Regions from separate parts of the Mesorhizobium sp. U510 genome, predicted to be linked through region 1. Evidence: predicted binding sites of a transcription regulator. Region 1 holds the regulator's gene; each other region holds the start of a gene.
What was found. Region 1 encodes LexA, which represses DNA repair genes until DNA is damaged. Its sites were predicted from a motif close to TGTTCNNNNTGTGTTCNG; they were not measured.

Region 1 (10,523 bases):
CGGCCGGGCAAGGTTATCCGCCCTTCATCGTCCTCATGGAGGGCGAAGCCGACCGTCTGCCGGAATTGTGCCGGTACGAGCATGAGACCCTTGCGCTGGAGGCGATCGGCTCGCTTATTCCATTGCTCAAACGCCACCGGATTACCCATCTGGTCCTTGCCGGCGAGATCAAGCGCCGGCCAAGGCTGACGCATCTGCGCCCAAGCCTTAGCCTGCTGGGGGTGATACCAATTGTCGTCATGGCGCTGGCGCGTGGCGACGATGGCCTGTTGAAGGTGGTGGCGCGCGGTCTCGAGGCCCGAGGGATAAAGGTCATGGGCGCCCACGAAATCGTGCCGAGCCTGGTCGCCGCCGAAGGGGTCTTGACCAAAGCGGTGCCGCAGAAATCGGATTGGCGCGACATCGAGGCAGGCTTTGCCGCGGCGAAGGCCATTGGGGCGCTGGATATCGGCCAGGCGGCGATCGCGGTCGGCGGCCGGGCCATTGCGCTCGAGGGCATCGAGGGTACGGCCGGATTGCTCGACCGCGCCAAACTGCTGCGTGGCCACGGCCGCATCGCCGGCAAGACCCGCGGTGTCCTGGTCAAATGTGCCAAGCCTGGCCAGGAACTGCGCGCGGACCTTCCATCCATCGGGCCGCAGACGGTCGAAGCGGCACATGCGGCCGGGCTTGCCGGCATTGCCGTCGAAGCGGGGCGCTCACTGATCCTCGAAGGCCCCGCAACCCTGTCGCGCGCCAATGAACTTGGTCTGTTCATCGTCGGCCTGGCCGCAGCGGAGCCTGCACATGGCTGACAGGGCGTTGAAGATCGCGATCGTCGCCGGCGAGGAATCGGGTGACCTGCTCGGCGCCGACATCGTGCGTTCGCTCCGTCAGATAACAGGTCGCGAGGTGCGGCTCGTCGGCCTCGGCGGCCGGCATCTCGGCGAATTGGGCCTGGTGTCGCCCTTCGATGCCGGTGAGATCGCGCTGATGGGTTTCAGCGCCGTCCTGCGCGACCTGCCGCGCCTCATCAGGCGGATCGGCCAACTGGCCAAAACCATCGCCGAAGAAAAGCCGGACTGTCTGGTCACCATCGACAGTCCGGACTTTTCCTTGCGCGTCGCCAGGAAGGTGCGGGCAGCCAATCCGTCGATACCGATCATCCATTATGTCTGCCCGAGCGTCTGGGCCTGGCGGCCGGGCAGGGCGGTGGCGATGAAGCCCTATGTCGACCATATCCTCTGCATCCTGCCGTTCGAGGTGAAGGAACTCGACCGGCTGGGCGGCCCGCCGGGCACCTATGTCGGGCATCGCCTGACGCATGATGCGGGCGTGCTTGCCGCCCAGAAGGCGCAGGCCTTGCCGCGCGATCTTGCCCAGGACCGGATCAAGACATTGCTCGTCCTGCCGGGCTCGCGGCGCGGCGAGGTACGGCGACTGATCGAACCATTCGGCGAGACCGTGTCGATGCTGCGCGCGCGCGGGCATCGGCTGCGACTGCTGCTGCCGACGGTTCCGCATGTCGCCGATCTCGTCAAATCCTCGGTCAATCGTTGGGACGAAAAACCCGAAATCATCGTTGATCCGCAACGCAAATGGCAGGCTTTCGGCAAGGCCGATGCCGCGCTGATCGCATCGGGGACCGTGTCGCTGGAACTGGCTTTGGCTGGTGTGCCGATGGTGTCGTCCTACAGGCTCGATCCGGTCGCCCGTGCCGTTGCGCCGTATCTTGTTTCGGTCTGGTCGGCGCTGCTGCCCAATCTCATCTCGGATCGCGCGCTCATCCCGGAGTTCTACAACGAGTACGTCAAGCCGAACAATCTGGCTCGCCAACTGGAAGCGTTGTTTGCCGACAGCGGCATGCGCGCCTGGCAGAAGGACGGCTTTGCGGAGATTGCGCTGCGCATGGCGACGGACAAGCCGTCGGGCGAGATCGCGGCGGGCGTTGTGCTGCGCCATATAAAAAAGGCGCCCTGAGAGGCGCCTTTTTTTAATCGGCAGCTTCGGTCAGCGCTTGGCGATCGGCACGTAGTCGCGCTCCGGCGCACCGGTGTAGAGCTGGCGCGGGCGGCCGATCTTCTGGCGCGGATCCTCGATCATCTCCTTCCACTGCGCGATCCAGCCGACGGTGCGTGCGACCGCAAACAGCACGGTGAACATGGTGGTGGGGAAGCCCAGCGCCTTCAGCGTGATGCCGGAATAGAAATCGACATTCGGGTAGAGCTTCTTCTCGATGAAATAGGGGTCGGTCAGCGCGATCTTTTCCAGTTCCATCGCGATGTCGAGCAGCGGATCGTCCTTGATGCCGAGTTCGCCCAGCACCTCGTGCGCCGTTTTCTGCATGATTTTCGCGCGAGGATCGTAGTTCTTGTAAACGCGGTGACCAAAGCCCATCAGCCGGAACGGGTCGTTTTTGTCCTTGGCGCGGGCGATGAATTCCGGGATGTGATCGACATGGCCGATCTCGCCCAGCATGTTGAGCGCCGCTTCATTGGCGCCGCCATGGGCCGGGCCCCACAGGCAAGCGATGCCGGCGGCGATGCAGGCGAACGGGTTGGCGCCCGACGAGCCGGCGAGGCGAACCGTCGAGGTGGAGGCATTCTGCTCGTGATCGGCGTGCAGGATGAAGATGCGCTCCATGGCGCGCGCCAGCACCGGGTTGATCTTGTACTCCTCGCATGGCACCGCAAAGCACATATGCAGGAAGTTTGCCGCGAAACCGAGATCGTTCTTCGGGTAAATGAAGGGCTGGCCGATGTGGTACTTGTAGGCCATGGCCGCGATCGTCGGCATCTTGGCGATCAGGCGCATCGACGCCACCATGCGCTGGTAGGGGTCGGAGATGTCGGTGGAGTCGTGATAGAAGGCCGACAGCGCGCCCACCACGCCGCACATCACCGCCATCGGGTGCGCGTCGCGGCGGAAGCCGGTGAAGAAGCGCGACATTTGCTCGTGCACCATGGTGTGGCGCGTCACGCGGTAGTCGAAATCGTCCTTCTGCGCCTTGGTCGGCAGTTCGCCGTAGAGCAGGAGATAGCAGACTTCGAGGAAGTCGCCGTGTTCGGCCAGCTGGTCGATCGGATAGCCGCGGTGGAGGAGAATACCGGCATCGCCGTCGATGAAGGTGATCTCGGACTCACAGCTTGCCGTCGAAGTGAAGCCGGGGTCGTAGGTGAAGGCGCCGGTCGTGCTGTAGAGCGAGGCGATGTCGATGACGTCGGGTCCGACGGAGCCGCTTCGCACCTTGAATTCATGGGTCTTGCCGGCGAATTGAAGCGTTGCGGTAGCCTCTTGGTTCGCGCCGCCCACATCCAGTTTTTTCGCAGCTTCGGTCATTGCAAACTCCTTGTTGTTTCCTCATGCCGGCAAAGGCAAATTCTGCAGAGCGACACGTCGAAATCACCGCAATGCGCGTATTCGCCACCGCATTTTAGGAGGTGCGTGCCAGATTGGGCCAAGGCCTAATGTTGCACTGCGAAACGCGCCTTTCAATGCCAATCTTCTTGGGCCAGTTTGCTCCTAATCGATTTGATCCGCTATGCGCGCCAGGCTTTCCTCGCGCCCAAGCACGGCAAGCACGTCGAACACGCCAGGCGAGGTGCTTTTGCCGGTCAGCGCGGCCCGCAACGGTTGGGCCACGGCGCCAAGCTTGTGGCCACCGGCCAGCGCATAGTCGCGGATCACGGCTTCCGCCGCGGCTGCAGTCCAGTCGCCGGAAAACGCATTCAAAGCTTCGTGAGCGCCGCGCAGGATCTTGCGGGCGTCGTCGTTGAGCAGGAGGGCCGCCTTCTCGTCGACCGGCAGCGGTCGCGTGGCGAACAGATAGGCCGCGCCATCGACGAGCTCGACCAGCGTCTTGGCGCGCTCCTTCAGGCCCGGAAGGGCCGCCAGCAACTGCGCCTTGTTGTGTTCGTTGAGGCGCGCGGCCATCGCCGGGCCACCCTCGAGATAGGGCAGAGTGGCGATGAAGATGTCCAACAGCTTCGCGTCGGCCATGCGCCGCATATGCGCGCCGTTGATCGCTTCCAGCTTGGCGAAATCGAAGCGGGCAGCGCCCTTGTTGACGTCGCCGATATCGAACCAGGAGATCATGTCCTTGATCGACATGATCTCGTCATCGCCATGACTCCAGCCCAGGCGCGCCAGGTAGTTGAGCAGTGCCTCCGGCAGGTAGCCCATGGCCCGATAGGCTTCGACGCCGAGCGCGCCATGGCGCTTCGACAGCTTGGCGCCGTCGGCGCCATGGATCAGCGGGATGTGCGACATAGACGGCACGTCCCAGCCCATGGCGTTGTAGATCACGGTCTGGCGGGCCGCATTGGTCAGGTGGTCGTCGCCGCGGATGATGTGGGTGACACCCATGTCGTGGTCGTCGACGACGACGGCATGCATGTAGGTTGGGTTGCCGTCCGAACGCAGGATGATGAAGTCGTCGAGATCCTTGTTGGGGAAGCGCACCTCGCCCTGGACGCGGTCATGGACGATCGTCTCGCCTTCGGTCGGCGCCTTGATGCGGATGGCGCCCTTGACGCCCGCAGGCGCCTCAGAGGGGGCGCGGTCGCGCCACTGGCCGTTGTAGCGCGGCGGCAGGCCCTTGGCCCGTGCTGCCTCGCGCATCGCCTCCAACTCGGCCGGCGTCTCGTAGCTGTAATAGGCCTTGCCCAGACGCACGAGTTCCTCCGCGACCTCGCGGTGGCGTGGCGCGCGCTCGAACTGCGAGACCGCGTCGCCGTCCCAGGTCAAGCCGAGCCAGGAGAGGCCGTCGAGGATGGCAGCCGTCGCGGCGGCGGTCGAACGCTCGCGATCGGTGTCCTCGATGCGCAGCAGCATCGTGCCGCCGGTGTGTTTGGCATAGAGCCAGTTGAACAGAGCCGTGCGCGCGCCGCCGATGTGCAGATAGCCGGTGGGCGAGGGGGCAAAACGGGTGACGACCTTGTCGGACATGAAACTCTCGGAAACCATCTGAAGCGGGGTGCGGCCGCGCGGACTTTCGCGCGTCGCGCGTTCATGTAGCATAGGGCGTCAGGGGTGCAAGGGGCAGGACCCGATGGCTGGACGAGGCTGGGGCTCGGATCAGGGCGAGGACGCTGGTGTTGGCGTCAGCGAACGGTCGTTGTTTGCATCTCCCCTTGCGAACCCACTGCCATCGCCCCTTATGCCTGCACCCGGCAGCCAGCCGCCGCAGGCGGATATGCCGGCGACACTTCCGCCGCCTGCTTCAGGCCGGATTGTGCGTGTCCGGCGGCGACTCGCCCGGGTTTCCTGGCCTCGCCTACGCCATAGTGCGGCGACGGCAGCGGAGCTCGAGCTTGACCGGGGCATCGCCTTCCTGCTGGTGCCGGTTTGTCTGGCCGCTGGAGCGATCGGCTATTATTCGCTCGCGACGGAGCCTGATTTTGCAAAGCCTGTCGCGGTCGTCGTGCTGATGGCGGTCTGTGCATTTGTTTCGCGCTCCTGGCCCAAAACCCATCTGGGCTTCACGGCGGCATTGTTGTGCGCGCTTGGCCTGCTTGTCGCCAAGGTCGAGACATGGCGGGCGGGCACCCAGATGCTGGGTTCGGAAATCTCGGCGCAAGTCACCGGCCGTGTCGTTTCGCTCGACCGGATGGAGACCGGCCGCATCCGGCTGACCATCGACGTGACGTCGACCGCCCGGCCGAAACTGCGCTATGCGCCGGAAAGGGTCAGGCTTTCGGCGCGAGATATCCCGGCGGAAATGACTGCCGGCTCCCTGGTCACCGGCTATGCTAAACTGTTGCCGCCGACCGGTCCGGTGCGGCCGGACAGTTACGATTTCTCCTTCGACAGCTATTTTGCCGGCATTGGCGGCAGCGGATTCTTTCTCGGCAACCCAAAGCTTGTCTCAGCCACGGACGACGAGGTGCCGCTCACGGCCCGCCTTTTCTCGGGGATAGAAAATGCCCGTGAAGCCATTGCCGACCACATCAGGGCCACGGTTGGCGGTGCCGAGGGTGAGATCGCGGCGGCGCTGATCGTCGGCGTGCGGGCCGGCATTCCCGATGAAATCAACGAGGCGATGCGACGCACCGGCATCTATCACATCATCTCCATTTCCGGACTGCATATGGCGCTCGTCGCCGGTACCATCATGGGGCTGCTGCGCGGCGCCTTCGCGCTGTTTCCGGACTTTTCCGCGCGTCGGCCGGTGAAGAAATATGCGGCCGCCGCGGCCCTTTTCTCGATCGCCGCCTATCTCGTCATTTCCGGCGTCGTCGTCGCGGCCGAACGCAGCTTCATCATGCTGGCGGTGATGCTGATTGCCGTGCTGTTCGATCGCGCGGCGCTGACCATGCGCAATCTTGCGATCTCGGCGATCGCCGTCATTGTGGTGTCGCCGCATGAGGTAGTCGGCCCAAGCTTCCAGATGTCGTTCGCCGCGACCGCGGCGCTGGTCGGGGCTTATGCCGGCTGGGCGGATCACCATGCGGGAAAGGCAAGACCGCCACCGCCAAAGCGATCCCTGCCGGGTTTTCTCACGCGAAAATTCCTGCTGGCGACGGGTGGGTTGGCGATGACATCCATCATCGCCGGCTGCGCCACGGCGCTGTTTGCCATCTGGCATTTCCAGCGTGTGTCGCCGCTCAGCCTGTTCGCCAATCTGGCCGTCATGCCGATCGTGTCACTGATTGTCATGCCTTTCGCTGTTCTCAGTTCGCTTGCGATGCCCTTTGGTGCCGACGGTCCCTTCCTTTACGTGATGGGCAAGGGCCTGACCGCAATGATCGCCATATCGGCGTGGATATCGGAGCGCTCCCCGGTCGATGCGGTCGGGCTGATTTCGCAGCAATCCGTGCTGCTGGTGACCATCGCCCTGATCATCGCGACGATGGCGACGACCTGGCTGCGGCTCGCGGCAGTGCCATTCGCGCTTGCCGGCCTGCTGACAGTATCGGATACGCGCGCCCCGGATGTGCTGATTTCCGAAGATGCGCGTTTGGTGGCGCTGCCGATCGGCGGTGGAGAACTCGCGGTCAGCCGGGCTCGCCCGAACGAGTTCACCGTCGACAATTGGAAACGCGCGCTGGTGTCCGAAACCATCGTCGTGCCGGAGATGTTCGACAAGGCGGACTGGCAATTCGACATTGCCGATGCCGCCAATCTGCCGCCGGGAGCGCCGTTTTATTGCACGGATGGCGTCTGTCTTGCCCGGCACCCGTCAGGGGCGATCATCGCGCATGTCGAAGACCGCAAGGACACCTGGAAGGCTTGCGGCTTCGCCGATTTGATCGTCGTCAATGACGCAACCGGCTATGATTCCTGCCACAATCCGCTGGTTGTTGTCGTCACCAAACGGCAACTTGCCCGCAAGGGCAGTGCCGCCGTCTTCTTCGACCGCCAATCGGCGACAGGTCCGCCAATCATCAGCTTCGCGGTGGACGGGCCATATCGGCCCTGGCACGAGCAGCGAAAATTTTCGCGCGAGGCGAGGGGGCTGCCGCCCTATCAAAAACCCGAAAAGCCTGCCGTTCCTGCTCAGTAGCGCCGGATCAACCCGACAAGCTTGCCTTGCACCTTGACCCTGTCTGGCCCGAAAATGCGCGTCTCGTAGGCCGGGTTGGCGGCTTCAAGGGCGATCGAGGCGCCCTTGCGGCGGAACCGTTTCAGGGTTGCTTCCTCCTCGTCGACCAACGCCACGACGATCTCGCCCGGGCTCGCCGTGTCGGCGTTGCGGATGATGACCGTGTCGCCGTCGAAGATGCCGGCGTCGATCATCGAGTCGCCCTTGACCTCAAGTGCATAATGCTCGCCACCCATGATCATGTCCGGCGGTACCGAGATCGAATGTGTCTGATGCTGGATGGCATCGATCGGCACACCAGCGGCGATGCGACCCATCACCGGGATCGACACGGCGGAAACCGCATCGTCATTATTGCCGGCCGCGGGCAAGCGCGATGCCGCCGGCTTGATCTGGCGGCCAAGACCACCCTGGCCGAGGCTGCCCTGGATGACGCTTGGCGAGAATTTCTTTGCCGCGTTGAGGCCGGGTGCGATCGAATCCGGCAGCCGCAGCACTTCCAGCGCCCGCGCCCGGTTGGGCAGCCGGCGAATGAAGCCGCGTTCCTCCAGTGCCGTGATCAGGCGATGAATGCCTGACTTGGAGGCAAGATCGAGCGCTTCCTTCATTTCGTCGAAGGAAGGCGGAATGCCGCTTTCCTTGAGCCGTTCATGAATGAACATCAGCAGTTCATGTTGCTTGCGTGTCAGCATGGCGGCCCCCAAGGCATTGAACGACGGGTGTGAATCAGAATCGAAAAACAAACCCAGAACAAACACTATCTGTTCCAGTTGTGTTCCGCAACTGTTTAAAGTTTAATGAATTTGTTAACGCGTCCGAAATTATTTGGCCCCGGCAGCGGGCCGCGCTAGACCGCTTCCGCTCCCCGCAGGTTCATTGAAATCATTTTGGTTAATGGCCTGTGGCCTACCCCTGGATGCGGTTTGGCATCAGGCATTTGAGAGGCGTCCACAGAGCGGATTTGTACGGTGTATCGATCCATTTCCGGCGGAACGAAACGAAATCAAAATGCCAACGGTCGCGGGTTCAGGCCGGCCATGGCCGCGTGGATATGGACGCCGCGGCAACGTCATCCGGAAACCGCTTTCAGGCTGCCGGCGCGCGCGGTGTAGGTGTTGGCGCCGTTGTCTTCGCTGTGGACATAGACATGCAGCGTGTAGCCGATATGCGCGGTCATCAGCGCCTTTGCCCGCTCGACATTGCGATCGAGCGCCGCTTCCATGATTGCGGTGTGATGCTCGATGGCGATCGCCTCGCGCAGGGCGTCCATAGCCTCGCCATAGCCGTCCTTGAGGCCGGCCGCCGCCCGCAATGTCGGCGCCAGGCCGAGAAACCGATGATGCCGACGCAGTTGATCGGCGATCGTCGAGCGGAAGCGCAATAGCCAGTTCGACGTCGCCGCGCTCAGCAGAGCCGCATGGAAGGCCTCGTGGCTCTCGTCCCATTTGTCGACGGCCGCATCGGAAGGGTCTTCGACCGCGGTCTTGCACCGGGAGAGCCGGTAATGAGCGGTGACGACCGCGTCCTCCCATTCCCTGCCGCCGTTCGCGATCGATTCCAGGAACAGCGGCATTTCGACAACCATCCTTGCGCGCGCCAAGTCCTCGAGCTCGGCGCGCGACACGGGAGCGACGGCAAAGCCGCGATTGCTGATGGCGGTGACCAGGCGCTCGGCTTCAAGTCGGGACAAGGCTTCACGCAGCGGCGTCCAGCCGACGCCGTATGTGCCGCGCAGCGCGCTCAGCTTGAGCGGCGCGCCCGGCATGAGGCGGGTGGTCAGGATATCGCGCCGCAGCAGCTGATAGGCCGCCTCGGTCTTCGTGGAATTGTTCTGATCCTGCATCGCCATCCGTCCGTCATCGGCTTGCGAAAATTATATATGAAGCGGAGGTATGGCAAGAATTATATATAATGTTTGACACACGGCGGGCGACTGACCATGATCGCCGCAGTTGCCGTCCTGTGGGCGGCGCTGATCAAATCTGGGAGGAAATGATGTTGAAGTCGAAGTCCGCTTGGCTGTCGGGATTGGCCCTGGCAGGCGCATTAATGGTCAGCGCAGGCAGCGCCGCGGCCGATCAGATACGCATCGGCATCGCTAATTTCGGCGAGCATCCGCAGCTCAATGCCGCCATAGCCGGCTTCAAGAAGGCATTGACGGACAACGGTTTTGTCGAGGGCAAGGACGTCGTCTACACCGAAAGCCATACCAACTTCGATGCATCGCTGGTGCCGCAGATGATTGCCAAGCTGCAGGCGGAGCAGCCCAAGCTGATCTACACCATCACCACGCCGGTATCGCAGATCGCCAAGAAGGCGCTCGCCGGTTCCGGCATTCCGATCGTCTTTGCCGCTGTCACCGATCCGGTGGCGGCCAAGCTGGTGCCGTCGTGGGACGCCGGAGACGAAGGCATGACCGGCGCCAGCGATCTGCAGGATGTCGCCGCGGTGATGGCCTTCACCAAGAAGCTGCTGCCGAACGCCAAGCGCTTCGGGGTGCCTTACAATCCAGGCGAGGCCAATGACGTTGCCCTGATAGAAAAGATCAAGGCGGCGGCGCCGGCGGCCGGTTTCGAGGTCGTGGAAGTCGGCATCGACAACGTCAATGACATCCAGCAACGCATCGCTTCGCTCGCCGGCAAGGCTGACGTGATCTACGGTCCGGCCTCGAACCTGATCCAGCCGGCAATCGCCGCTGTCTCCGCGGCCGCACGCCAGGCCGGTATCCCGGTCGTCAACTCTGATGACAGCGCGGTCCGCAACGGCACCGTGCCGGCGAGCTTCGCGGTCAATTACACGCAGGTCGGCATGAACGCCGGCAACATCGCCGCCGAAATCCTCAAGGGCAAGGATCCCAAGACGATCGCGCCGTCGCGCCCGGCCTACAAGGATCACATGGCAACGATTTCCCGCAAGGCGATGGCCGCGTTCGGCATCGAGATACCGGCTTCGATGGCCGATTGCGGCTGCATCGTCGACTGATATCGGGCTGCAAGGGGCG
Region 2 (10,523 bases), 230 kb from region 1:
GGTTGCCAATGGCAAGCGTGTTGCCGGCGTGCAGGAAGTCAGCTGGCTGATGCTCAAGGAGTTGGGCGGGCAATCCGCGGAAGGCGATCTCGCGGCCTTGGTCAAGTCGATCCATCTCGACGCGCTGCGCGAGAACGCGCGGGGTCACGCGCTGGCGATTGCAGCGGCCTAGCCTCGGTCTTTCGCGAAAAAGTCCGGAAAGTCCTCCATCGCGGCGGCAATGATGCGCAGGGATGCCGCGATCTGCAGCATGTCGCCGGTGGCGTTTCGCTGGGCGATACCAGCCGCATACTGCCGGGCGACAGCGACGGTCGCTGTCTGCGGATCGCCGGGGGAGCGGAACAGCAGTTCGCGCGCCAGCCCTCTCAGGAAATTGGCGATCGAAACCGTGGTTTCCGATGGGATGGCATGGTTTTGGCTCGCGCCGCGCAGCCTGAGGATCTCCAGGCCGACCGTCGCGGCGGCGACGCTCCCGCCCAGCACCGCCTCGCCCTTCCTGCCGGAGTTCTGCACCAACGGCATCAGCTGGTTGATGCGGTCATAGGCGAGGCTTTCGAAGGCCGAACGCCTCGGCACGCGCTCGTGCAGGCAAAGCCGTGCCAAATCCTCGCGCATGGCCCGCACGATCCGGTTTGCCGCGAGCCACGGATCGGCGGGCAGCACGGCAATGAAGACGCCGATCGCCAGCAGAATGCCGACCAGCACCGATGCCGAGCCAGCAAAGAACGGGCCAGGATCGTAGGTCATCGCTTGATGCGGGCTGAGGAAAGCGAGGAAGTTGATGGCGAAGGCCGTGGCGACGCCGACATAGCGCGGATTGGCCATGCCCAGCGCGGTCGGCACCAGGATCGGCACGACAAACAGGACGAACCAGCCGAAGCCGGGCAAAGCAGGCAATGCGATCTGGCCGACGAGGAAGGCAAAGGGCAAAGCTAGCAGCGTGCCCTTGAAGAAGCCCCAGGACACCTGCACCGGATCGGGGCGAGCGGCGAAAAGGCTGGATACGACGGCGACGAGAATGACCGTGCCCGCCGCCTCGGACCATTTCGTCGTCAGCCAGAAGGCCGCGACCAGCAAGGTGGCAAGGGCCGCACGCACGGCATTGCGCGATGCGCCAGGGTAGTCGCGGTGCACCACCAGGGCAGGCTGCCTGCTGGCGCGGCCCGTGCGGGTGACCGGTGAACGCAAGGCATCGAGCCCGCGCAGCACCTGCTTGAGCGCCTCGGCGAAATCGGCGGCGATGGTGAGGCGGGTGATGGTGCCGACCCTGTCGTCACCCTGGTCGACCGAGGCATCGGGCAGTTGCCGGGCCTTGGCCGAGATCGCGTCGAGCTGTTTAACCCAGGGTGCGGTATCGTCCAGTGCGCCGGGCTTTGCCGCCAAATCGCCGACAAGGGCCTGCAATTGCGAACGCACCGGGATGAGGGCGGCGTTTTTCGGGGCGGCGTGCGAATGCAGCGCGCGTGCCGCCGACAGGGCCGAGAGCAATTGTCCGATGGTGCGCCGCACCGGGTGGGCACGCGGCGCGAAGCTCGGCGCTTCCAGCCTGGCATAGGCGCGCATTTCGCCGAGTGTCTGGGTGTCCGCGACGAGTTTGCGATGCAGTGCGGAAAGTGTCGCTGTGTCACCGCCCGAGAAGGCGCCCGCGGCATAGGTGGCAAGGTCGAGAATGCAGCGCTTCAGCCGCGAGATGATGGCATCGCTGGCCAGTTTCGGCAGGATCAGCCGGCTGGTCACGCCGGCGCAGACGATGCCAAGCACGATTTCCGCGCAACGCGCGACAGCAAGATCGACGATCAGATGCGGCTGTCCGAAGGCAGGCAGGCCGATGATCATCGCCGTGTAACCGGCAAGTGCCGCACCATAGGCTTCGGGATTGCGCAGCAATGATGAAACGAAGGTGCAGATGCCGATCCAGACGGCGAGCACGGTCACCAGAACCCATGGGTTGGTGCCGAAGACAGTGGTGATGCCGATCGCCGCCAGCCCGCCGGCCAGCGTGCCGAGCAACCGGTAGAAGCCCTTGGCCAGCACCATGCCCGCGACCGGCTGGGCAACGATAAACACCGTCATCATCGCCCATTGCGGGTGGTCGAGCTTGAGGGCATAGGCGGCGAGCAGCGCGATCAGGCCGGCCGAAACGGTGCGCAGGGCGAAAATCCAGTCCGAGCGCGTCGGCTGCGTCAAACCGGCCAGGCTCGTCTCGAAATACGCTTTCAGCCGCGCCCAGGTCACATGCCGGTCTCCATATCGGAAGCGCAAGCTAAACTGGCCAGCGGCTAGATATCCAGCACTTCCGTCTCGGCGAATTCGGCACGTTCCTGGATGAAGCGGAAGCGGGCTTCCGGCTTGGTGCCCATCAGCGCGTCGACCGCGTCCTTGGTCGCTGCCTCGGCGTCGATCACATCGACCCGCAGAAGCGTGCGCTTCCTCGGATCCATTGTGGTCTCCTTGAGCTGAGAGGCCATCATCTCGCCCAGGCCCTTGAAGCGGCCAAGCTCGACCTTGCCGCGCCCGGTGAATTCGGTGCGCAGGAGCTCGTCCTTGTGCGCGTCGTCGCGGGCATACGCAACCTTGCCGCCTTGCCGGATCGAATAAAGCGGCGGCACCGCCAGGTAGAGATGGCCGCCACGCACTAGCGCCGGCATTTCCTGGTAGAAGAAGGTGATCAGCAGCGAGGCGATATGGGCGCCGTCGACGTCGGCGTCGGTCATGATGATCACGCGGTCGTAGCGCAAATCCTCATCGCGGTATTTTGAGCGCGTGCCGCAACCGAGCGCCTGGATCAGGTCCGATATCTGCTGGTTGGCGGCCAGCTTGTCATTGCCGGCACTGGCGACGTTGAGGATTTTTCCGCGCAATGGCAGTACGGCCTGACTGGCGCGGTCGCGCGCCTGCTTGGCCGAGCCGCCGGCGGAGTCACCTTCGACGATGAACAGTTCGGCACCGGCCGCCGCATTCTGCGTGCAGTCGGCGAGCTTGCCCGGCAGGCGCAATTTGCGCACCGCGCTCTTGCGCGACACTTCCTTTTCCTGACGCCGGCGCACCCGCTCGTCGGCGCGCGCGATCACCCATTCCAGCAGCTTCGAGGCTTCCTGCGGATTGTCGGCCAGCCAATGGTCGAACGGATCGCGGATCGCGGTCTCGACAATTCGAATTGCCTCGATCGTCGCCAGCCTGTCCTTGGTCTGGCCAACGAATTCAGGCTCGCGGATGAACACGGACAGCATGCCGGCCGCCGAGATCATGACGTCTTCGGAGGTGACGATCGAGGCGCGCTTGTTGCCGACCAGATCGGCATAGGCGCGCAAGCCGCGCGTCAGCACGTTGCGGAAGCCGGCCTCATGCGTGCCGCCTTCGCCGGTCGGAATGGTGTTGCAGTAGGAATTGATGAAGCCGTCGCCGCCAAACCAGGTCACCGCCCATTCGAGCGAGCCATGGCCGCCTTGCTTTTCGCTTTTTCCCGCGAAGATTTCCCGCGTCACCTGAAAGTCGTCGCCGAGCGATGCCTTGAGATAGTCCTTCAGGCCGCCGGGAAAATGGAACTCCGCCTTGGCCGGGGTCTGGTCCTTTTCCTTGATCAGCGAGGGATCACAGGTCCAGCGGATTTCGACGCCGCCGAACAGATAGGCCTTCGAGCGCGTCATGCGGTAGAGCCGCGCCGGTTCGAAGGCCGCGCCCTTGCCGAAGATCTGCTCGTCGGGATGGAAGCGGATTTTCGTTCCGCGCCGGTTGTGGACCTCGCCAAGCTGCTCCAGGCCGCTTACCGGAATGCCGCGCGAAAAGCGCTGGCGATAAAGCTGGCGGCCACGCGCGACCTCGACCTCGAGATGGTCCGACAGTGCGTTGACCACGGAAACGCCGACGCCGTGCAGGCCGCCGGAGGTTTCATAGACCTTGGAGTCGAATTTGCCGCCCGAATGCAGCGTCGTCATGATGACTTCGAGCGCCGGCTTCTTGAATTTCGGATGCGGATCGACCGGGATGCCGCGGCCATTGTCGGTAACGGTCAGAAACCCGTCGGCCGAAAGCTCGACATCGATGAAGGTGGCATGGCCGGCAACCGCCTCGTCCATCGAATTGTCGATGACCTCGGCGAACAGATGGTGCATCGCCTTGTCGTCGGTGCCGCCAATATACATGCCTGGCCGGCGGCGCACCGGCTCCAAGCCTTCGAGCACCTCAATGTCGGCGGCGCTATAGCCCTCGCTGCCATCCTTGGTCGCGGCTGGGCGCTTGGCTGCTGCCTGCACAAGCGGGTCGGCCGGGCGCGCCGGTGAGCGAACCGGCTGCGGCTGCTTGTCCATATTGCCGAAGAGATCGTTGTTGTCGTCCATGCCTGCCATAGGGTCCGGTGCTGCGAATCACTCGCCGATACTGCCACGCTTTTCAGCGCCAAGCGACGGAGGTTCCTGTTACGTTCGGGGATTTGACCCGTCTTATCCTAAAACCATTCGATAACCAAGCGGGCGGAAATAGGTCCAATACCACCGTTCTACATTCCTGATTCTTTAACAAAGCGGCCTAGCGTGAGCCCAACATAACAAGAAACGACGGCATCAGGGGTTTTCGGCGTGAGGGGCAAGGCCATAACGATGATCGGTATCGCCGCCGTTTTCGGCGCGATCTCGATCTTTGCCGCGGATTTCTGGGTCAAGAGCCAGGCCAAAGCCGATGCCGAGGAGAAGACGGCGTCGATCGCCGCTCCCGCCCCGCCCAGGATCGAGTTCAAGACCATCGTGGTGGCGAACGCGCCGCTGCGCTACGGCCAGGAACTTGACCGCGCCAAGCTGATCGAAATCCCCTGGCCACAAGATTCCCTGCCGCAAGGTGCCTTTGCCACCATCGACGGATTGCTCGGCGAGGGCAATCGCATCGTGTTGTCGCCGATCGAGGTCAACGAACCGGTGCTGCTGAACAAGCTGTCGGGGCCGAACGGCCGCGCTACGCTCTCCAACATGCTTACGCCCGGAATGCGAGCGGTGACCATCCGCACTGACGAGATCGCCGGCGTCGGCGGCTTCGTCACGCCGGGCGACCGCGTGGATGTCGTGCTGACGCGCGATGCCGGCGAAATCCAGGAGGTCGCCAAGAACGCGCAAGGTGCTGCCGGTTCAACCGTCACCTCCGAGATCGTCGTTGCCGACGCCAAGGTGCTGAGTGTCGGCCAGGGTGCCGACGAGCGCCAGACGACGCCGCAGATCACGAATTCCGTGACCATTGAAGTGACGACCGAAGGCGCGCAGAAAGTGGCGCTTGCCCGCACCGTCGGCACGCTGTCGCTGTCGCTGCGCTCAGCCTCCGAAGGCGGCGACGGCAAGAACGGCGTCACCACCATCTCGTCTTTTGGCGGATCGGTGGCGGCCAAGGCTCAGGCCGCGGCCGGCTCGCTTTTCGATGCGATAACCAAGGAGCCGGAGAAGCCGAAATTCAAGACGGTCATCGTGACGCGCGGCACGAAGGCCGAGGAATATCAGGTTCCTGCGCCGGACCAGAAGTAAAGGCCGGTGGGGACCGGACGGGACAGGGCAATTGTGATGCGTACCCTATATCGAATGATGGATCGATCGCGCTTTGCGCGCGCTCTGGCGATGGCTGCTGCGCTGGTTGCGGGCGGAATGCTCGCCTTGCCCGGCGTGGCCAAGGCGGACAATGACATCGTCTATGTCTCGGCGGCCAAGAATGCGTCGATCAAGGTCGCCAAGGGCAAGCCCAAGACGATCGTGACGAGTGCCGCCTTCTACCAGATCGTCATCGGCGATCCTGAGATCGCCAACGTCAATCCATTGACCGACAAATCCTTCTATGTGCTCGGCAACAATCTCGGCACCACCGGCGTTGCGCTGTTCGACGAGAAAAAGCAGCTCGTCGGCACCGTCGACATCGAGGTGACGCTCGACACGGATCAACTGGCCAGCACCATCCGCGCCAGCGTGCCGGACGCCAAGATCAAGGTCGGGTCGGCCAATGGCCGTGTCGTGCTGTCGGGCGAGGCCGACGACGCGGTCGCCGCCGACAAGGCAAGCAAGATCGCCAGCCGCTTTTCTGGCAATGAGGAGGTGATCAATTCGGTCAACATCTCGTCGTCGCAGCAGGTTCAGCTCAATGTCCGCTTCGTCGAGATCAATCGCCAGGCGGGGCAGGATCTGGGCGCCAAATACAGTGCCAATTTTGCCTACGGTTTCGGCGGGCGCGATGTTTCGCTCGACCCCGGCACGGTGCCGGCAGCGGGAACCGGTGAAATCATCGGCCGGCTGCTGTCGAACGGCGTGTCGATCGACATCGCCATCAAGGCGCTGGAAGAGCGCGGCCTCGCCCGCCGTCTGGCGGAACCGAACCTCATCGCCCGCTCGGGCGAGACGGCGAGCTTCCTCGCCGGCGGCGAATTCCCGATCCCGGTCTCGGAGGACAACGGCAAGATCTCCGTCAGCTATAAGAAATACGGCGTCAGCCTGGACTTCACGCCGACCGTGCTCAAGGACGGGCTGGTGAGCCTCGACATCGCGCCGGAAGTCTCTTCGATCGATGCGTCGTCCTCCTACAACATCGGCACTATCTCCGTGCCGGGATTCATCGTGCGCCGCGCCAAGACCTCGGTCGATCTCAAGAACGGCCAGAGCTTCATGATCGCGGGACTGCTGCAGTCGCAAAACGACATCACCACGTCGCGCATTCCCGGCCTCGGCAAGATGCCGGTGCTCGGGGCGCTGTTCTCGTCGAAATCCTATCAGCGGCGCGAGACCGATCTGGTCATCATCGTCACGCCCTACCTGGTCAAGCCGGTCGATCCGTCGAAGAAAATGCTCGAGCCGACCGATGGCACGCGGCCGGCCAGCAATGTCGACTATTTCCTCAACAACACCGAGGAAGTGAAGGCATCGGACACCGGCCGGGCGCTGGCGCTGGCCGATGGCAGCGCCGCACGGACCGCTCCCGCCACCACGGTCGGGCACTTCCTCGACCTGCCGAAGGACTGAAACCATGCGTCTGGTCCTGACATCAAGTGTCGCCTTGCTTCTTGCCGGTTTGGCCGGCGGCTGCACCAGCGACGATTACATACGCACAGAAGGGGTGACGCCGGGCTCCGGCGACGCCCAGGCCGCCAACACCGTCATGCAGATGGTCGATCCCTGGAAATACGGCGTCCAGAACACAAGGCTTCTCGTGCCTGCCAAGCGTGGCGATGCCGGGCCGGTCACGCCGGATCAGGCCGCCGCTTCGAAGGCATCGCAGACGACCACGGGCAACTGACCCCAAAGGGCGATCGCGCTAACAGGCTGACAAAAATGGCAAACGGCATCAAGACCAAGAAGATCCTGCTCGTATCTACGGACAGGACCTTCGTGCAGGACACGCGGACCGCATTCGCCGCCTCCGAGATCATCCAGCTCTCGACGGTGGAAAAGAATGTCACCGAACTGCGCGGCGAGATCCAGGAGGCGGACTTCGGCGCCATCATCGTCGACATGGACGCGGCGAGACTGGAGGAAGTCGAGTCGCTGCAGCGCGTCATGCGCCGTCTGGAGGGCAAGGCGCCGGTGGTTGTCGTCACCCAGGAATTCAACGCCGCCGCGGTGCGCATCCTGGTGCAGCTCAAAGTCGCAGACTTCCTGGTCAAGCCGATCACCACGGCCGATCTGGTGCGCTCGGTGGTGCGGGCCCTGCAAGGGCCGGGGCGCGAGGAAAACACCGAATCGCAGATCTACACCTTCATGCCGGCCGCCGGCGGCGTCGGCACCACGACGCTGGCGCTGCAGACCGCATTCCAACTGCATCACTCGGTGACGCGCGGCGCCTCGACCTGTGTGGTCGACCTCAATTTCCAGCAGGGCGCCTGTGCCGAATATCTCGACCTCGAGCCGCGTTTCGACATCACCGAGATCGAAAACCAGCCCGAACGCCTCGACCGGCAATTGCTCGACGTGATGCTGTCCAAGCATGCCAGCGGGCTTTGCGTGCTGGCGGCACCGACGCATCCGTCGGAGATGCGCTCGTTCAAGACCGATGTCGTGGTTCGCATGCTGGACCTCGTCTCGGCCTATTTCGACAATGTCGTCATCGACATGCCGCGCACCTGGTTTCCCTGGACGGAGACCGTGCTGCTGGGCTCCAACAAGCTCTATATCGTCGCCGAAATGACGGTGCCGTGCCTGCGCCACACGCAAAGGCTGATCCAGGCGGTCTACGAGACCGCCGGCAAGGAAGTGAAGCCGAACGTCATCGTCAACCGTTTCGAGCAGAAGATGTTCGACAACGGAATCAAGCAGGCGGATGTCCAGGAGATCCTTGGCGAGCATTTCGTCGGCGGTATTGCCAACAATTACCGGCTGGTGCGCGAGGCGGTCGACCGCGGCGTGCCGCTGCACGAGATCGATCCCAATGCCAATGTCGTCAACGATCTGAAGAAGATCATCCTGCCGGAGGAGGCGGTCGCGACCGGAGCCAAATCGAAGTCGCTGTTCGGTCTCGGCAAGGGCTTCTTGAAGAGGAAGGCCGGATGACCAGCCGTTTTTCCACCCTGCAGAACCGCGATGCGCGTCCGCAGCGCCCGGCTGATACAACGCCGGTCGCGCATCATGCGGTCGTCATCCCGACCAGCCGGAAGGCTTTGCCGGCAAAGCCGGATGTCGCGCCGGCAAAGAACGCCAACAAGGTGCTCGATGCGCGCGTGCGCATTCACCGCATGCTGCTCGAGGAAATCAACCTGGTGGCGCTGGAGCGTTTGCCCAAGGAGGAGATGCGCCGGCAGGTGCATGATTTCGTCTCGGAAAAAACCCGCCAGGAGCGGATGGCGATCAACACCGCCGAACTTGAAGCGCTGGTCGACGATATTGTCGACGAGATGGTCGGCCTTGGTCCGCTCGAGCCGTTGCTCAAGGATCCCGACATCAACGACATCCTGATCAACGGCCACCAGAACTGCTTCATCGAAAAGAAGGGCAAGCTGCAGCAGGTTCATATCCCGTTCAAGGACGAGGCGCATCTGCTTAGAATCATTAACAAAATCGTCGCCGCGGTTGGCCGCAGGGTCGACGAATCGCAGCCAATGGTCGATGCCCGCATGCTGGACGGCTCGCGCTTCAACGCGGCCATCCGCCCGGTCGGCGTCGACGGGCCGCTGGTGTCGATCCGCAAATTCTCCAAGAACAAGCTCGGCCTGCACAAGCTGGTCGAATTCGGCGCCATCACGCAGAACATGGCCGAAGTGCTGGCGGCGGCCGTGCACGCCCGCAAGACGACGATCATTTCGGGCGGCACCGGCACCGGCAAGACGACGATGCTCAACGCACTGTCGGCCTTCATTCCCGAAGACGAGCGGCTGATCACCATCGAGGACGCGGCCGAACTTCAGCTGCAGCAGCCGCATGTCGCGCGCATGGAGACGCGTCCCGCCAACATCGAGGGCCATGGCGAACTCAAACAGCGCGATCTCGTCAAGAACGCACTGCGCATGCGCCCCGACCGCGTCATCCTCGGCGAGTGCCGCGGCGAGGAGGCCTTCGACATGCTGCAGGCGATGAACACCGGCCATGAAGGGTCGATGGCGACCATCCACGCCAACACGCCGCGCGATGCCATTTCGCGCCTCGAACAGATGTTGGGCATGACCGGCATGCCGATGACGGTGCAGTCGATCCGCAGCCAGATCGCCAGCGCCATCGACATCATCGTGCAACTGACCCGGCTTTCCGATGGCAAGCGCAAGGTGACAAGCGTTGCCGAGGTGACCGGCATGGAAGGCGACGTCATCCAGATGCAGGAGATCTTCCGCTTCGTGCGCACCGGCATGGACGCCGATGGCGGCATCCTCGGCTATTTCGAGGCAACCGGCATTAGGCCGCGCTTCCTGGAGGATCTGCGTGCCATGGGCATCGAGTTTCCCGGACGGTACTTTGAACCCGGCCGGCCGCAGGAGTAGCCGGGTGTTCGACGGGCTGAGCGCAATCTATGTCGTCTATGCCGGGGCAGCACTGACCGGCATCATGATCGCCGAGGCCTGCTATCTCCTCTATGCCGGCCGCAGCGACAAGCGCACCGCCATCAACCGGCGCATGAAGCTGCAGGAAAGCAAGATCAGCCAGGAGCAGGTGCTGATCCAGCTGCGCAAGGAGCGCGGCCTCGACGCGGGCACCTCGCTGTTCTCGCCAGACCGGTTCCGCGCGCTGCGTACGCAGTCGGGCATGATCATGCCGCTGTCGAAATTTCTGATGATCACCTCGGGTGTGGCGATGGCCATGACCCTGGTCGCCATCTGGTACGGCTTGCCACTGCTGATGGGGCTTCTCCTGTTCGTCGTGCTGTTGCCGCTGGTGCCGGTGATGGTGATGCGCTCCATGCGCAAGCGTCGGCTTAAGCGCTTTGGCATGCAGCTGCCCGAGGCACTGGAACTGATCACGCGCGGCCTCAAGGCCGGTCACCCCGTGCCGGTGGCCATCGCCATGGTGTCGCGCGAAATGCCCGATCCGATCGGCACCGAGTTCGGCGTCATCGCCGATGAGGTGACCTATGGTTCCGACCTGGTC
Region 3 (10,523 bases), 210 kb from region 1:
CTCATACGGTTCTCCCCAGGCCAAGCTTGTCGCTGACCCTGCACTGTCGTACCATTGCCTCTGTTCTCTTTATGTTCGCAGTGATGGCGGCCCCTGTCAACAATCCCGATTACGGTTTTTGCCGTGACTGCCTGACGTTTCAGCGCGGTGAAACGCGCCGCTGCGAGCGCTGCGGCAGCCCTCGCCTTGCCCGTCATCCCGAGCTTTACCGGCTGCATCTCGCACATATCGATTGCGACGCCTTCTATGCGGCGATCGAAAAGCGCGACAACCCGCCGCTCAAGGACAAGCCGCTGATCATTGGCGGCGGCAAGCGCGGGGTCGTCTCCACCGCTTGCTACATCGCCCGCATCCGGGGCGTGCGCTCCGCCATGCCGATGTTCAAGGCGCTCGAGGCCTGCCCCGAGGCGGTCGTGATCCCGCCCAACATGGAAAAATATGTACGTGTCGGCCGCGAGGTGCGCGCCATGATGCAGGCGCTGACGCCGCTGGTCGAGCCGCTTTCGATCGACGAGGCGTTTCTCGACCTCGCCGGCACCGAACGGCTGCACGGCCTGCCGCCGGCCGTGGTGCTGGCGCGCTTCGCACTGGCCGTCGAGAAGGAGATCGGCATCACCGTTTCCGCGGGCCTATCCTATTGCAAGTTCCTCGCCAAGATAGCGTCGGACTTCCGCAAGCCGCGCGGCTTTTCGGTCATCGGCGAGGCCGAGGCAGTCGGCTTCCTGGCGACGCAGCCGGTGACCATGATCTGGGGCGTCGGCAAGGCGTTCAACGCCACGCTGGAACGCGACGGCATCCGCACCATCGGCCAGCTTCAGACGATGGAGCGTGGCGACCTGATGCACCGCTACGGCGTGATGGGCGACCGGCTTTACCGGCTTTCGCGTGGCGAGGACGTTCGCCGCGTCGACCCCGACCAGGACGCCAAGAGCGTATCGGCCGAAACCACCTTCGACACCGACATCGCGTCGCTGGACGAACTGATCTCGGTGCTGAGAGGGCTTTCGGAAAAGGTCTCGGCGCGGTTGAAAAAGTCAGGCATTGCCGGACGCACCGTGGTGCTGAAGCTGAAGACGCAGGATTTCAAGCTGCGCACGCGCAACCGCCAGCTCGGCGACCCGACCCGGCTCGCCGACCGTATCTTTCAGACCGGGGTGGAGCTTCTTCGCAAGGAAACGGACGGAACGAAATTTCGATTGCTCGGCATCGGCGTCAGCGACCTCTCCGACGACGACAAGGCCGACCCACCGGATCTGGTCGACGTCCAGTCGCGCAAGCGCGCCATGGCGGAGGGCGCCATCGATGCGCTGCGCGACAAGTTCGGCCGCAAGGCGGTGGAAACCGGCTATACGTTCGGCAAAGGACGCGATGCCCATCCGCCGGAGCCGCTTGAAGACTGAGCCTGGATACCGGATGTGTTGCGATTCAGGTCAGACCGTCAGGTGCGCGTCAGATCGATCCTGCTCGTCACCACGTTCTTGCCGGTTGTCGGATCGGTGTCGGTGACCGTCAGCCGGATGCCATTCTCGCCTCGCTTCTCGACCGTCATCCGCGCCTTGCGATCGCCATTGACCTCCTGGGCCCAGCGGATGCCAAGATTGATCGCGTTGCCCGAACGGCTGCCGTTCAGCTGTGCCGGGCCGGTGCGCGACCCAACATAGACGCCGCTGTATTTCGCGCCGGTGACGTTCAACTTGGCGCTGATGGCACGTGTCACCAAGACGAGCCCGCGGCAACTGCCATCCAGCGAGAGCGAGGTTGAGGTCGCGTTCGACTTGAAGCTGCAGGAAACACTGACGTTCGGCACATCCGTGGTGACCTGTACAGTGCCCTTGCCGGCAAAATTACCCTTGAACGACTGGAGAAACTTGGTCTCATCGGCGTGTGCCGTGCCTGCCGCGACCAATAGACAGCCAGCAAGCGCAAATTGCGCGAATGGTCTCATCGAAACTCTCCTGTCGATGCTGAAAGGCAAGATGCCCTGCGAAGCTCGGCTGAATATCGGGACTCAACGCCCACTGGCCTATCGGGTTCCGCTCGCAACATGCCTGTTTTGCAACATCACGCCGCTGCAACTGGCCCAGAAGATTGGAGCGGCTAGCGGTTGCGGCAAAAGCCCCGGCCTGCGAGATAGCTGCCATGGCACCCACCCCCTCGATCCCCAAGGCCGCGTTCTGGATGGCGCTGTCGATCAGCTCTTTCCTGGCTATGTCGGTCGCCGGCCGCGCCACCACGGCCGAACTCAACGTCTTCCAGGTGCTGGAACTGCGCTCGGTGATCGGCTTCTTCATCCTCTTGCCGCTGGTGCTGGCGAGCGGCGGCTTCGCGGCAATGCGCACGCAGCGTCCCCTCGCCCATATCGCGCGCAACGTCGTCCACTATACCGGCCAGGCGGCATGGCTCTACGCCTTGACCCTGATCCCGCTGGCGGTGCTGATCTCGATCGAATTCACCACGCCGATCTGGACGGCGATCCTGGCGGTGACGTTTCTCGGCGAAAGGCTGAGCCGGCCGAAACTGGCGGCGGTCGTGCTAGGCCTGATCGGCGTGGTGGTCATCGTCCGTCCAGGCGTCAACGCGGTTGATCCCGGACATCTGGTCGTGCTGGGCGCCGCGGTCTGTTTCGGCATATCGCTGGTCCTGGTCAAATCGCTGACGCGCACCGACAGCGTCGTGCGCATCATTTTCTGGATGCTGATCATCCAGTCGGCGCTCGGCCTCATCCCCGCCGTCTACGTGTGGCGCACGCCATCGCTTGAACTGTGGCCCTGGATCCTGCTGATCGCCTTCACCGGCATGTCGTCACATTTCTGCATGGCCCGCGCGCTCACCTATGCCGACGCCACCGTCATTTCGCCAATGGATTTTCTGCGGGTGCCCTTCTCGGCGCTGGTCGGCTGGCTGCTTTACAAGGAGCAGATCGACGCCTTCACCGCCGGTGGCGCTCTCCTGATCCTGATGGGCAATCTGCTCAACCTGCAGCGCAAACCGGTGCAGCCGGCTGAAGTGGCGGCATCGTAGCAGTCAGCCAGTCAGTCGCCTTCGTTCGGTATGTTGAGGACGTGCCCGCAGGCCTTGCAGTGCACGGCATCCGGCTCATGCCGCTGCAGCCCGCATTGCGGACAGGGAAAGAACACCTTGGCCGGCCGGAAGATCGCCTGCGCCAGCCTGACAAACAGCGATATGCCGATGATCATGGTGACGATCGCCGTCAGCTTGCCGGCCATTCCCGGCAGCACGATGTCGCCGAAGCCGGTCGTCGTCACCGTGGCGACGGTGAAATAAAGCGCATCGATGTAGTTTTCCAGCCCGGCGCCGTTTCGGAAGAAGAAGGTGTAGACGAAGCCGGTGATGACGAACAGAAACGTCAAGAGGTTAATGACCGCATTGCTTGCCTCGCGCCAGGGCCTCAGCCCACGCATCTCGAAATGCCGCCAGATCGAACCGCTGCGCGACAGCGACCACAGCCGCAGGATGCGCAGGAAACCGAGATTGGCGAGCGCCGTCGGCATCAGCAGCGTCAACAGGATGAAGACATTCACCCAGGAGGTCGGCTGCTTCATCAGGCGCAGCATGTCGTTGGAAGCCAGCAGCCTGGCAATCAGATCGGCGCCGACCAGCGCCGCCACCGCATAATCCAGCCACAGGAACGAGGCCGAATGCTGGATGACGGGTGTCGCGATGAAGAAAGCGATGATGGCGAGATCGATGACGATTGCCGCAACCTGAAAGCGGAAGGCGGCCGGCGTGCGCCCATGATAGAGCCTGCGCAGCATGTCGCGCAGCCGCGCCATCGCGGAACGATCCTGTGATGCTCGCCTGTCAGCGGCCTTCATGCCGATCGCGATGACATGGGCGGCATGCGCCGATGCCTGCCAAGCGCGGCGATCACACCAGTTCCACTTCGACCACGCCGGGCACGGCGCGCATCGCCGAGGCGATCTGCGGCGAGACGCGGTAGCCGCCCTGCAAAGCGATCTCGACCTCGCCCTGGGCCTCTTCCTTGATTACGATGATGCTCACCTGGCTTTCACCGCGCTGGGTGAGCTGGGACTGGATTATCGAGGCGGGTCCATCGTTCCTGACGAATATGCGCAGCGCCTTCTGGATACGGCTTGCCTCCTCCTCCAGCGATTGCACGGAGTTGATGCGCAAATTGACGCCCTCGGGCCGGTCCTCGGCCGCGACGGTGATCACGACGGAGCGGCCGGCTTCCAGCAAGTCACGGTACTGCGCCAACGCTTCGGAAAACAGCACGGCCTCGTACTGGCCGGAAGTATCGGAAAAGGCCACAACGCCCATCTTGTTGCCGGTGCGCGTCTTGCGCTCCTGTTTGCTGGTCACCGTGCCTGCCAGGCGGCCGGCAGAAGCGCCGCGCTTGACGGCGGCCGAGAACTCCGCCCAGTTCTGCACCCGCATCTTCTGCAAGGCCGCCTTGTATTCGTCGAGCGGATGGGCCGAGAGATAGAAACCGACGACCTGGAATTCGCGGTGCAGCCGGTCGGCGGCGAGCCATGGGTCCGTCGCCGGCAGGTTCAACGCCTGCGACTGAGCGCCGAGTGAGGCGCCGAAAATATCGGCCTGGCCGGAAACGGCGTTCTGCTGGGCAAGTGACGCCAATCCCATCATCCGTTCGACGCCAGCCATCATCTGGGCGCGGTCATGGCCGAAGCAGTCGAGCGCGCCGGCCATGATCAGGCTTTCGAAGACGCGCTTGCCGACGATCTTGGGATCGACCCGCTCGCAGAAATCCGCGAGATTCTTGAACGGTTTTTCGCCCCGCACGGCAACGATGTGCTCGACCGCCGCGTCGCCGACGCCCTTGAGTGCGGCCATCGAATAATAGATGCGGTTCTCGCCGACCTCGAAAGGCCGAAAACTCGTCATCACCGACGGCGCCAGAACCTCGATGCCGAGGCGCAGCGCGTCCTGGCGGAAGTCGGCGAGCTTGTCGGTATTGCCCATATCGAGCGTCATCGACGCGGCCAGGAACTCGACCGGATAATGCGCCTTGAGATAGGCGGTCTGGTACGAGACCACGGCGTAGGCGGCTGCGTGCGACTTGTTGAAACCGTAGTCGGCGAACTTGGCCAGCAGGTCGAAAATAAAGTCGGCTTGCGGCTTGCTGACACCGCGCTCGACCGCACCCGAGACAAAGCGCTCGCGCTGCTTGTCCATCTCGGCGCGGATCTTCTTGCCCATGGCGCGGCGCAGAAGGTCGGCCTCGCCGAGCGAATAGCCGGACAGCTCCTGCGCAATCTGCATCACCTGTTCCTGGTAGACGATGACGCCTTGCGTCTCCTTCACCAGATGGTCGATCTTGGGATGGATCGAGGCCATCTCCTCCTCGCCATGCTTTCTGGCATTGTAGGTCGGGATGTTCTCCATCGGGCCTGGCCGGTAGAGGGCGACGAGCGCGATGATGTCCTCGATGCAGTCGGGCCGCATGCCGATCAGCGCCTTGCGCATGCCGGCACTTTCCACCTGGAACACGCCGACCACCTCGCCGCGCGACAGCATGGCGTAGGTCTCGGGGTCGTCGAGCGGGATCGTCGCCAGGTCGATGTCGATACCGCGCCGGCGGATCAGCTTGACCGCCGTCTCCAGCACGGTCAGCGTCTTCAGGCCGAGGAAGTCGAACTTCACCAGCCCGGCCTGCTCGACATATTTCATGTTGAACTGGGTGACCGGCATGTCCGAGCGCGGATCGCGGTACATCGGCACCAGTTCCGACAAAGGCCGGTCGCCGATGACGATGCCGGCGGCGTGCGTAGAAGCGTGGCGGTAAAGACCTTCCAGCTTCTGAGCCATGTCGAGCAGCGTCTGGACGATCGGCTCCTTCTCGGCCTCTTCGGCAAAGCGGGGCTCATTGGCAATGGCGTCCGCCAGCTTGACCGGATTGGCAGGGTTCTGCGGCACCATTTTGGACAGCTTGTCGACCTGGCCATAGGGCATCTGCAGCACGCGGCCGACATCGCGCAGCACGGCGCGGGCCTGCAGTGTACCGAAGGTGATGATCTGGCCGACCTGGTCGCGGCCGTATTTCTGCTGGACGTAGCGGATCACCTCTTCGCGGCGATCCTGGCAGAAGTCGATGTCGAAGTCGGGCATCGACACGCGGTCGGGATTGAGGAAGCGCTCGAACAGCAGCGAGAAGCGCAGCGGATCGATGTCGGTGATGGTCGTCGAATAGGCGACCAGCGACCCGGCGCCCGAACCACGGCCCGGTCCAACCGGAATGCCTTGCGCCTTGGCCCATTTGATGAAGTCGGCAACGATCAGGAAGTAGCCGGGGAATTTCATCTTCTCGATGATGCCGAGCTCGAATTCCAGCCGTTCGCGATACTGCTCGACCGTGTAGCCCGGAGTCGGTCCGTGCAGGGCGAGCCGTGCGTCGAGCCCCTCACGCGCCTGGCGGGCGAGCTCCGCGGCCTCGGCCTTTTCGGCCGCATCCTTGTCGGAGGCATCGCCGCCAGTGAAGCGTGGCAGGATCGGGCTGCGGGTTTTCGGATAATAGGAACAGCGCTGGGCGATCTCGACCGTGTTGTCGATCGCTTCCGGCAGGTCGGCGAACAGCTTTGCCATGTCGGCCTGGCTGCGCAGGAAATTGTCCGGCGACAACCGGCGGCGGGTATCGACAGCGACGACGGAGCCCTCGGCGATGGCGATCAGCGCGTCATGCGCCTCATAATCGTCGCGTGAAGAGAAAAACGCCTCGTTGGTGGCGACAAGCGGAAGTTCGTGCGCATAGGCGAGATCGATCGTCTGATGTTCGATGACCCGGTCATAGCCCGCGACCCGGTCCAATTCGACATAGAGCCGGTCGCCGAACATCGCCTTGAGCGTCAAAAGCCGAACCTCGGCCAGATCGCGGCGATCCTCCTTCAAGGCGTTGCCGATCGGGCCGCGTGGCCCGCCGCTGAGGCAGATCAGCCCATCGGCCTTTCCCTCCAGCATCTCGGTCGTCAGATGCACCGCCTCGCCGGGCGGTGTTTCCAGATAGACGCGGCTGACCAGCCTGACCAGGTTGGAATAACCGGCTTCGGTCGCGGCGAGCAGAACGACCGGCCGCATTTCCGGGCCTTGCCGCCGGCGATCCCGCTGGCCGTCGCTGTTTTCGCCGGAAAAGGCGAGCGCGATCTGGCAGCCGATGATCGGTTGGATGCCCTCCTTCACCGCCTTCTGCGCGAATTCGAGCGCGCCGAACAGATTGTTGGTGTCGGTGACGGCGATCGCCGGCGCCTCGTCCTTCACGGCATGGCCGACGATCTTGCCGAGTTGGAGCGCGCCCTCGAGCAGCGAATAGGCCGAATGCACGCGCAGATGCACGAACGGCCGCGCCGGCACCTCCGGCCGCGCCGCCGCTATCGCGGCTTCGCGCTTCAGGGGGTCGCGTGGGAGTTTGTCATCCGCCATGATTTCTCGCGCTGTCGAAGGCCTTGAGTCGATGGAGATGTATTGTCCGGGACAGGGCGATACCAGTCCAGCACAAACGACCGCCAATCACAGGCTTGCCGAATGCACGGCGCCTCACCTCAGAGATTGTTTCGACGTTCGCTCCGGCGAGTCATATGATGGTGGTTTCGAGAACCGGAGCGCAAGTAGAACGGGAAGCGCAGAAAACGCCTTCAGATGGCGGCCGAAGTAGAATTTCCAAACAATCTCTAGGCGAATTCCATGATCACCGCGTCCACAGCCAGGCTGTCGCCGGGCTTGGCGTTGAGTTTCGATACGATGAGGTCGCGTTCGGCGCGCAGCACGTTTTCCATCTTCATCGCCTCGACCACGGCCAAGGTCTCGCCGGCCTTGACCTCCTGGCCCTCGGTGACAGCGATCGACACGACGAGGCCGGGCATCGGGCAAAGCAGCAGTTTCGACGTGTCCGGCGCCACCTTCTCCGGCATCAGCCGTTCCAGCTCGGCGATGCGCGGCAGCATGGCGCGCGCGGTCACCGACATGCCTTTCCAGGCGATGCGAAGACCGTTGGCGACAGGCCGGATCTGGGCGACAACGGAGCGCTTGCCGACCGTGCCGCGCCAGATCAGGTCGCCCGGCCGCCAGTCGGATGAAACGGTCAGCGCCTTGCCGCCGCCGATCGACAGGTCGATCTCCATCGGAATGGATATCATGCCTTCGAGGATGGACGCCTGGAGGTAGTCGTCGCCGAGCTTCACCACCCAATCGCGCTTGAGCGCACCCGAATGCGGCGCCAACCGCCCGCCCAGCCGGTCGAGCCGGTCGCGGCGCAGCAATTCCACCGCGGTCACGATCGAGGTGAGAACTGCTTTTTCTCCGCTGTTCGGCACGACGGGCGCAAAACCGTCGGGATATTCCTCGGCTATGAAGCCGGTCGATATCGCCCCTTCCCGCCAGCGCGGATGCTGCATCAGCGCCGCCAGGAACGGAATGTTGTGCTCGATACCGTCGACCACAAAACTGTCGAGCGCTTCCGACATGGCATCGATCGCTTCGATGCGCGTCGGCGCCCAGGTGCACAATTTGGCGAGCATCGGGTCATAGAACATCGAAATCTCGGAGCCTTCGGTGACGCCGGTGTCGTTGCGGATGATCACATCGCCGAATTGCCCTTCCTCCGGCGGCCGGTAGCGCGTCAGCCGGCCGATCGACGGCAGGAAATTGCGATGCGGGTCCTCGGCATAGAGCCGGCTTTCCACCGCCCAGCCATTCAGCTTGATGTCGCTTTGCTTCAAGGCGAGCTTCTCACCGGCGGCGACGCGGATCATCTGCTCGACCAGATCTATGCCGGTGACGAGTTCGGTCACCGGATGCTCGACCTGCAATCGTGTATTCATTTCAAGGAAATAGAAGTTCTTGTCCTTGTCGACGATGAACTCGACCGTGCCGGCGCTCTGGTAGTCGACCGCCCTGGCCAGCGCCACCGACTGCTCGCCCATGGCCTTGCGCGTCTTGGCATCGAGGAAGGGCGACGGCGCCTCTTCCGCCACCTTCTGGTTGCGGCGCTGGATCGAGCATTCACGCTCGCCGAGATAGAGCGCATTGCCATGCGCATCGGCCAGCACCTGGATCTCGATATGGCGCGGATCGACGACGAATTTCTCAATGAACACGCGGTCGTCGCCGAACGAGCTCTTGGCTTCCGAGCGCGCCCGGTCGAAACCGTCGCGCACTTCCGACTGGTTCCAGGCAATGCGCATGCCCTTGCCGCCGCCGCCGGCGGAGGCCTTGATCATCACGGGATAGCCGATCTCGCCGGCGATCTGTTCGGCGTGGTCGGCATTCTCGATGACGCCAAGCCAGCCGGGCACGGTCGAAACCTTGGCGGCGTTGGCGAATTTCTTCGATTCGATCTTGTCGCCCATGGCCTTGATCGCCTTGGGCTTCGGGCCGATGAAGACGATGCCTTCCTTCTCCAGCGTTTCGCAGAAGGCGGCGCGCTCGGACAGGAAGCCATAGCCGGGATGCACGGCCTGAGCCCCGGTTTCCTTGCAGGCGGCGATGATCTTTTCAGGGACAAGATAACTTTGCGCGGCGGGCGAAGGCCCGATATGCACCGCCTCGTCGGCCATCTCGACATGCACGGCATCGCGATCGGCATCGGAATAGACGGCGACCGTGGCAATCCCCATCTTGCGCGCCGTCTTGATGACGCGACAGGCGATCTCGCCACGGTTGGCGATCAGGATTTTCGTGAACATGCTGAGGTCATTCCCCTCCGGTCGGTCGTTCCTTTTATGACCTGTGCTTGCAGGGTCAAGCCGACCATGCAAATCACTGCCTTTCAATCGATTTGCGATTCCAATTCATCGCTGTGGCGCAGTCTCGGCGCCAGCTTCTAGTTGATCGTGTCGAAAAAACCTGAAACCTTGGAAAAAAATTCGCATTTGGAGGACGCCCTATGAAAACCCGCGCCGCTGTCGCTGTCGCCGCCGGAAAGCCGCTGGAGATCATGGAGGTCGACCTCGACGGTCCGCGCGAAGGCGAGGTGCTGGTCGAGATCAAGGCGACCGGCATTTGCCACACCGACGAGTTCACGCTGTCGGGCGCCGATCCCGAAGGCCTGTTCCCAGCCATTCTCGGCCATGAGGGCGCTGGCGTGGTGGTCGATGTCGGCAAGGGCGTCACCTCGGTCAAGAAGGGCGACCACGTCATTCCGCTCTACACGCCGGAATGCCGGCAGTGCCCGTCCTGCCTGTCGAGAAAGACCAATCTGTGCACGGCGATCCGCGCCACGCAGGGCCAGGGCTTGATGCCCGACGGCTCGTCGCGCTTCTCGATCGGCAAGGACAAGATCTTCCACTATATGGGCTGCTCGACCTTCTCCAACTTCACCGTGCTGCCCGAGATCGCGGTGGCCAAGGTCAATCCGGACGCTCCCTTCGACAAGATCTGCTACATCGGCTGCGGTGTCACCACCGGCATCGGCGCCGTCATCAACACCGCCAAGGTCGAGCAAGGCGCGACCGCCGTGGTCTTCGGCCTCGGCGGTATCGGCCTGAACGTCATTCAGGGCCTGAAGCTTGCCGGCGCCGACATGATCATCG

Region 2: parE (DNA topoisomerase IV subunit B) is a predicted target of LexA. The motif match lies at 4,408-4,425, and genes of this name have one in related genera.
Region 3: dnaE (DNA polymerase III subunit alpha) is a predicted target of LexA. The motif match lies at 7,592-7,609, and genes of this name have one in related genera.

What each region holds. Positions count from the first base shown of each region.
Region 1 is NZ_CP180532.1:4,593,686-4,604,208, reverse strand. Features, by position in the region: gene ACLGL5_RS24090 (LpxI family protein) at 1-794, shown strand, start outside; gene lpxB (lipid-A-disaccharide synthase) at 787-1,959, shown strand; gene gltA (citrate synthase) at 1,990-3,318, opposite strand; gene gltX (glutamate--tRNA ligase) at 3,502-4,926, opposite strand; gene ACLGL5_RS24070 (ComEC/Rec2 family competence protein) at 5,030-7,483, shown strand; gene lexA (transcriptional repressor LexA) at 7,477-8,214, opposite strand; gene ACLGL5_RS24060 (GntR family transcriptional regulator) at 8,592-9,365, opposite strand; gene ACLGL5_RS24055 (ABC transporter substrate-binding protein) at 9,518-10,504, shown strand.
Region 2 is NZ_CP180532.1:4,827,594-4,838,116, reverse strand. Features, by position in the region: gene ACLGL5_RS25180 (DUF2336 domain-containing protein) at 1-172, shown strand, start outside; gene ACLGL5_RS25175 (FUSC family protein) at 169-2,235, opposite strand; gene parE (DNA topoisomerase IV subunit B) at 2,280-4,337, opposite strand; gene cpaB (Flp pilus assembly protein CpaB) at 4,575-5,501, shown strand; gene ACLGL5_RS25160 (type II and III secretion system protein family protein) at 5,559-6,977, shown strand; gene ACLGL5_RS25155 (hypothetical protein) at 6,982-7,251, shown strand; gene ACLGL5_RS25150 (CpaE/TadZ family protein) at 7,287-8,501, shown strand; gene ACLGL5_RS25145 (TadA family conjugal transfer-associated ATPase) at 8,498-9,919, shown strand; gene ACLGL5_RS25140 (type II secretion system F family protein) at 9,924-10,523, shown strand, end outside.
Region 3 is NZ_CP180532.1:4,802,415-4,812,937, forward strand. Features, by position in the region: gene ACLGL5_RS25030 (GNAT family N-acetyltransferase) at 1-5, opposite strand, end outside; gene ACLGL5_RS25035 (DNA polymerase IV) at 72-1,400, shown strand; gene ACLGL5_RS25040 (hypothetical protein) at 1,439-1,945, opposite strand; gene ACLGL5_RS25045 (DMT family transporter) at 2,140-3,021, shown strand; gene ACLGL5_RS25050 (ion channel) at 3,033-3,836, opposite strand; gene dnaE (DNA polymerase III subunit alpha) at 3,889-7,416, opposite strand; gene ACLGL5_RS25060 (acetyl-CoA carboxylase biotin carboxylase subunit) at 7,665-9,677, opposite strand; gene ACLGL5_RS25065 (S-(hydroxymethyl)glutathione dehydrogenase/class III alcohol dehydrogenase) at 9,878-10,523, shown strand, end outside.